DNA from 2 places in the Paenibacillus jepli genome. Region 1 is predicted to be linked to the other one. Evidence: predicted binding sites of a transcription regulator. Region 1 holds the regulator's gene; the other holds the start of a gene.

Evidence for each region. Region 1 encodes NrdR, which represses ribonucleotide reductase genes. Its sites were predicted from a motif close to AACACNATATATNGTGTT; they were not measured.
Region 2: the regulator NrdR is predicted to act here: its motif matches at 1,508-1,525, upstream of nrdI (class Ib ribonucleoside-diphosphate reductase assembly flavoprotein NrdI).

What each region holds. Positions count from the first base shown of each region.
Region 1 is NZ_JBDFMD010000001.1:1,019,465-1,022,881, reverse strand. It holds gene ABC336_RS04720 (MntP/YtaF family protein) at 1-67, shown strand, start outside; gene coaE (dephospho-CoA kinase) at 100-699, shown strand; gene ABC336_RS04710 (lytic transglycosylase domain-containing protein) at 696-1,259, shown strand; gene ABC336_RS04705 (alpha/beta-type small acid-soluble spore protein) at 1,375-1,593, opposite strand; gene nrdR (transcriptional regulator NrdR) at 1,711-2,190, shown strand; gene ABC336_RS04695 (S-layer homology domain-containing protein) at 2,571-3,417, shown strand, end outside.
Region 2 is NZ_JBDFMD010000001.1:6,991,711-6,995,127, forward strand. It holds gene ABC336_RS29990 (aminopeptidase) at 1-146, shown strand, start outside; gene ABC336_RS29995 (SDR family oxidoreductase) at 323-1,234, opposite strand; gene nrdI (class Ib ribonucleoside-diphosphate reductase assembly flavoprotein NrdI) at 1,564-1,923, shown strand; gene nrdE (class 1b ribonucleoside-diphosphate reductase subunit alpha) at 1,910-3,417, shown strand, end outside.

The DNA.
Region 1 (3,417 bases):
GATGCGCGCATTATCGCTGCTGCCGGGAGTCATCCTGATCTTGATGGGCATTCTAAAGTTGTTGTAGGCTGTAGAGTGAAAATGAGGTGAGTGAGACTAATGAAAATCGGATTGACCGGCGGCATCGCCTGCGGCAAAAGCACAGTCGCGGCGATGCTGGCGGCCCGCGGCGCCGCACTGACGGATGCGGATCAAGTCGCCAGGGAAGTGGTGATGCCGGGCGAGCCCGCGCTCGCAGCCGTCGTCCGGCAGTTCGGACAAGCCGTGCTCTCGGCGGATGGGACACTTGATCGTCCGGGGCTGGGCAAGCTGGTATTCGGCAACCGGGAGAGGTTGAAGGAGCTGGAAGCGATCCTTCACCCGGCTATCCGAGAGCGGATGCAGAGCCGGCTCCAGCAATATGAAGACGAGGACCCTGACCGACTGGCGGTGGCCGATGTACCGCTGCTATTCGAGACTGGACAAGCCGGGCTGTACGAAGGCGTGCTAGTGGTATACATACCCCAGCCCTTGCAGGTCGAGCGGCTGCTGGCGCGCTCCCCCGGGATGACGGAGGAAGAGGCGCTCTCGAGAATCGGGCTGCAGATGGATATCGAAGAGAAGCGCAGCAGGGCCGATTGGGTCATCGACAACAGCGGATCGCTCGAGGAGACGGAGCAGCAAGTGGAAGCCTTTATGCGGAAGGCGGTGAAACGGTGAGACGACTGATGCGTACAGTTGTACTGCTGGCGGTAGTTGTCGCTACCGTCGTGTTGTTCATCCGCTCGGATCGTATCGAACAGATGATGTATCCGATTCATTATCGGGAGGATATACGTGCCAGTGCAAGCAATTACAAGGTGGATCCATATCTGCTGGCGGCAATCATCCGCTCGGAGACCAACTACCAGACCGGGCGTGAGTCGTCCAAAGGCGCGCTGGGCATCATGCAGATCATGCCGGACACAGCCGACTGGATTATCGATCAAGCCAATTTTACTTCTGTGACCATGGATGACATCCATCATCGCGCGGATGTAAGCATCGAGATGGGGTCATGGTATATTCATTCCCTGAGCAAGCAATTCGATCAGAATACGATCGCGGCAGTGGCCGCGTACAACGCGGGTCCCGGCAATGTGAAGCGCTGGATGTCGGAGCAGGTGTGGGACGGCACCCTTGATCAATTGAGCGATGTTCCGTTCGGAGAGACGAGGCATTATGTGAAGCGCGTTTTTTATTACTATGAAAAGTATAAGTCCTTATATCCGACACTTTGACGGAAGGCAGGGACGTTCTATATAGAGTGAAATTGGCTAGCGTCCATTACACCAAAGAAAGCCTTGACCGGCTGACTTTCGGCAGTGGTCAAGGCTTTCGAATTAAGACTTAGTATTATTTGTATTGCCCGGCAAGGGATTGCTCAGCGATCTGTACCAGGCGGCGGGTAATATAACCCCCGATGGAACCCGCATCGCGAGTTGCCATATTGCCGTAGTATCCGTCTTGCGGAATAGCAATACCCAGCTCTTGCGCTACCTCGAATTTCATTTGGTCCAGCGCTGCTGTTGCTTGTGGTACGACCAGTTGGTTGCTGCTGCGGTTTTGGCTCATGTGTGTCACCTCCTTGCGGTTGGTAAAAGTATTATGTGCGATTTTCGTCTGATCATAACCGAGAATACATGGTAATTATTGTCCCCATACTTTAAGAGAACGGAGGGAATGACGAACATGAAATGTCCCTATTGCGATTATGCGGGTACCAAGGTGCTGGATTCCAGACCGGCCAACGAAAATAAATCGATCCGCAGACGGCGCGAATGCGAGCAGTGCAGCCGACGGTTCACGACCTTCGAGATGATCGAGGAGACGCCGCTTATCGTCATCAAGAAAGGCGGCAGCCGCGAAGAGTTCAGCCGCGATAAAATCCTGCGCGGGTTGATCCGAGCCTGCGAGAAGCGACCAGTCTCTATTGATCAGTTGGAGGTTATCGTCTCCGAGGTGGAGAAGGAGATTCGGACCACGGCACAGGCTGAGGTCGAGAGCTTCCAGATCGGCGAGCTGGTGATGGAGCAGCTGTACCCGATTGATGAAGTCGCTTACGTGCGCTTCGCCTCGGTATACCGGCAGTTCAAGGATATCAACATGTTCATGAAAGAGCTGACCGGTTTGCTATCCAAGCATCCGATGTCTGACAAGGACGGGCGGTAGCAGGGAGCGTTAATTTGTATTGGTCTGTAGACGTTCGAAACGAACATGAGGATGGTCGAAAAAACAGTGGCAGCGATGCCTCTGTTTTTTTGTCGTTAAGAATTTTGGTTGCTTCGGCAAGATGTGTCCGCTAACCGCTGGTTGTCAGCTGTGACACACCTTTCTTCCTCTATTTGCTGGCAAACCCGCCACGCGTCGACTGTAACGTACCGGGCATCGTCAGAGCCAGGGGATAGTCTTTAATAATTATTTTCAGGATGATAAACATACGATGCAAAATTAAACGAAAAAAAATTTGACAGCTGCTGGAAGGATGCGGTATGCTTTTATCAATTGGGTTAATGAGAATGATAATCAATTGAGGGTGGAGGGCTTTTATTTTGAATACGTACATAAAAACAACGGCTGCATCTGTAGCACTCATGGCTGTTCTGCTAACACCGGTGTCACCTGGGGCCGCGATTTCCGGTACAAATCAACAAGGACCTTCTATCGCATACGCGGCAGAGACAGGGCAGCAGCTGGCTGATGGTGTGTACAGCCTGGACTACACCTTCCTGAAGCACAATACCGACCAGGTCTCCGTCATGCAGGATTATGTCGTGACTCCGGGCAAGCTCATTGTGCAAAACGGCAAGTTGACGGTAGAAGTGACTCTAAAGCAGAGCAAGGAGATTATTGGGTTCAAAATCGACACTGGCAACGGGCTTGCGACACCGGAGACGGTAGTGGAGAACGAGCAAGCCAATACCCGAGTCGTCTCGTTTGAGGTTGACGATCTGAGTGAGAAGCTTGAGGGCTGGGTGAAGATCTACTGGCAGGTCAGTCCGACCTTCCTGTATGATCACGAGTACAAGGTAGAGCTGCAGCTGGATAAGGACTCAATCGAGGAATGGCAAGGGGAGCAGGAGCCTACAGAACCAGTGGACCCTGAGCCTGAGCAGCCCACCCAGCCGGAGCAGCCAGCGCCAGGGCCTGAAGAGCCTGTCGCACCTTCTCCTGATTTCACGGATCTGACGAATCATTGGGCAAAATCCGCGATCGAGCAAGCTGTGAGCAAGGGGATCGTCAATGGCTATGAGGATAACACCTTCCGTCCTAATGGACAGGTGAGCCGGGCGGAATTTGTGGCCATGCTGGGACGTGCGCTGCCAGCTAATGAGGAGCCATCTACGTATGCTAGCTTCTCGGATGAGCAGGACATACCGGCTTGGGTGGAGCCTTATC
Region 2 (3,417 bases), 6.0 Mb from region 1:
CGGAGGAGCTGGCGGCTGCCGGCGCGAACCGGTCGCTGATCCATGTCGACTTCATGATCGGTTCGGCGGCGCTCCGCATCGACGGCATCCTGCCGGACGGCACGTCCGAGCCGATCTTCCGGGATGGCAACTGGGCCGAGGGCTGAGGCGCGAGAGGCACTAGAGGCAAGGATCCAAGCTGCACAGCGAACAGATAAACAGCAGGCATAGGGGCTGTCCGACAAGTCTCCAAAACCAAATGGCTGGGCGAGAAACATAACGTTTTCCGTCCAGCCTTTTGGGTATCCGTTATAAATGATACGCAGCAACCCGCCGGCTCCGCTCAGCGGTAGCCGGTTGCGTCGGCGGGCTTGCCGGCTTCCTGGATTTCGCGCAGATACCGCCAACAGTCCGGCCGGGATCCGTCGACATCGTCGAAGCCATAAAACTGGGCCAGACCGCTGCTCGAGAGGGACTGGCCTTGCCAGCGACGGACATCCGGATCGGCGGCCAGAGCACGAACTGCCCTCCCGACGAAGCGCGGCGTCTCCGAAATGACGAAGTGCGGCTCCTTTTGGCAAGCCTCCTGCCAGTTGTCCTCCGTTACTCCGAAGTGGTCCAGCATGATCTCGGAACGCATCCAGCCGGGTGTCAATGAAACGGCAGTACAGCCATAAGGCTCCAGTTCTTTGGACAATCCCCATGCCATCCGGGTGACCGACGTTTTGGCCAGATCATAGAAGACGGACAGTCGATAATTCGCCTGATTGTACTCTGCTGTGCCGTCGGTCATCTCTACTAGCAAACCGCCGGGCTTGCGGATGAGAAGCGGCAAGGCATAGTGGCTCGTGATCAGATGGGTGTCGATGGCCAACTCCAGCATCCGCAGCCCTCCTTGCAGGGAATGTTCCCATACGGGCGTATTCCATTGCGCGAGATTTTCACCGCCCCAGATATCATTGACCAGGATATCGAGCCTTCCCTGCTCGCGGTCGATCCGCTCCACCAGCGCCTGCACCTGTTCATGGATCAGATGGTCGACCTGAACGGCGATCCCGACCCCGCCGGCTGCCGTCACTAGCTCTGCAGTCTCCTCGATCGTCTCGGGACGGTTATACTCCGAACGCATGCTGCGAGTCGTTCTCCCTGTGACGTATACAGTCGCCCCCGCGGCTCCGAGCTCCACAGCGATTCCTCTTCCCGCCCCCCGAGTGCCTCCGGCTACGAGCGCCACTTTTCCCTGCAAATCTTTCATTGACATCACCCTCCGTTTAAGCTTTGGTCTCGAACTAATTGTAGGTCATCATTATGACAACGTATGTCTTATATCTGTCGAAAAAAAATATTGAACCTGAAAATCTATAAGTCTGTTTTTTCAAGAACGCCGCCAGCCCTTGCATGACGCCAGATATGGTATGCGGGAAGCGATGAAGCTCCAGATGTGGCATGCCCATTTTTACATATCCCCAACAATTTGTGTTTCGATCCGATTGACTTTGTCTATATATTGTTATAAATTATTTAAGCGAACACTACATATTGAGTAAAAAGGTGGAAACAAGCCTGGAGAGAGGGATGAAGAAGATGCTGATTGCCTATGATTCGAAGACGGGTAATGTCAAGCGATTTATTAATAGATTGAACTTGCGGGCGGTTCAGATCGAGGAGCAGATGACGATCGACGAGCCGTTTCTGCTTGTTACCTATACGACAGGATTCGGCCAGATCCCCGAGCGGGTGAGCGCGTTTCTGAAGCGCAACTTCCATCTGATGCGGGGCGTTGCCGCCAGCGGCAACCGCAACTGGGGGGCGAACTTTGCCCGCAGCGCCGATCTGATCGCCCAGCAGTACCGCGTCCCGATCATCGGCAAATTCGAACTCTCCGGCACTCGCCAAGACATCCTAAGTTTTGAATCGGAGGTGAATCGCGTTGCTGCACATTGAATTGAATAACCTGCTAATGAAACGCGATGCCAGCGGATTTTTCCAACTGGATAAGGATCGTGAGGCGGTCGATGCGTTTATGGAAGAAGTGGCGCGCAGGAGCGTCAGCTTCCCGAATACGGCCGCCAAGCTTGACTATATGATTGAGAACGATTATTACGAGGATTTCTATGCGAAGTATGCAACTGAGGATGTGCTCGGTGTATTTGAACTCACGGCATCGCATCCATTCCGGTTCCAGTCTTACATGGCCGCTTCCAAGTTCTATACGGATTATGCGGTAAAGTCCAATAACCGCTCGCAATATCTGGAGCACTTCGCCGACCGGGTCGCCGCAGTCGCGCTGCACCTGGGCAGGGGCAACGCCGCAACAGCCCGTACGCTCGCGGTCTCGATGATGGAGCAGCGGCTGCAGCCGGCGACGCCGACCTTCCTCAATGCAGGCAAGAGCCGGCGCGGCGAGATGGTCTCCTGCTTCCTGCTGGAGATGGATGATGCGCTCAACTCGATCAACTATGTGTTGGGCACATGCTTGCAGCTCTCCAAGATCGGCGGCGGTGTCGCAGTCAACCTCTCCAAACTGAGAGGGCGGGGCGAGAGCATCAAAGGCGTCGAAGACGCAGCCAAGGGCATCATGCCGGTGCTGAAGCTGCTGGAGGACGCTTTCTCTTACGCCGACCAGATGGGCCAGCGCAAAGGCTCTGGTGCGGGCTATTACAACATCTTCGGGTGGGATCTCCTGGAGTTCCTCGACAGCAAGAAAATCAATGCCGACGAGAAGACCCGGCTCAAGACGCTGTCGATCGGCCTCATCGTCCCGGACCGGTTCTACAAGCTCGCCGAAGCGAACGAGATGCTGCACGTATTCGCCCCTTACAGCGTCTTCCAGGCCTACGGCATCCACATGGACGACATGGACATGGATGAGATGTACGACAAGCTGATGGCAGACGACCGCGTACGCAAGAAGCCGGTCATGAGCGCCCGCGATATGCTGACCCGGATCGCGATGGTACAGTTGGAGTCTGGTTATCCGTACATTATGAACCGGAGCAACGCCAATAAAGGCCATGCACTGGGCAAGATCGGGCCGGTCAAGATGTCCAATCTGTGCACGGAGATCTTCCAGCTGCAGGAGACGTCGACGATCAATGATCACGGCATCGAGGATATCATCCGCCGCGACATTAGCTGCAATCTGGCTTCGCTCAATATCGTCAATGTGATGGAGGGCCGCCGAATTCGCGAGTCCGTCCACGAAGGCATGCTGGCGCTGACCGCGGTGAGCGACATGACCACGGTAGCCAATGCGCCGGGCGTCGCCAAAGCCAACCGCGAGCTGCACTCGGTCGGTCTCGGTGCGATGAACCTGCACGGCTATCTGACCAAGAACCGGATCGCCTATGAGAGCGATGAGGCCAAGGAATTTGCCCGTGCCTTCTTCATGGCCATGAACTACTACTCGCTGGAGAAGAGCATGCACATCGCCCGGGA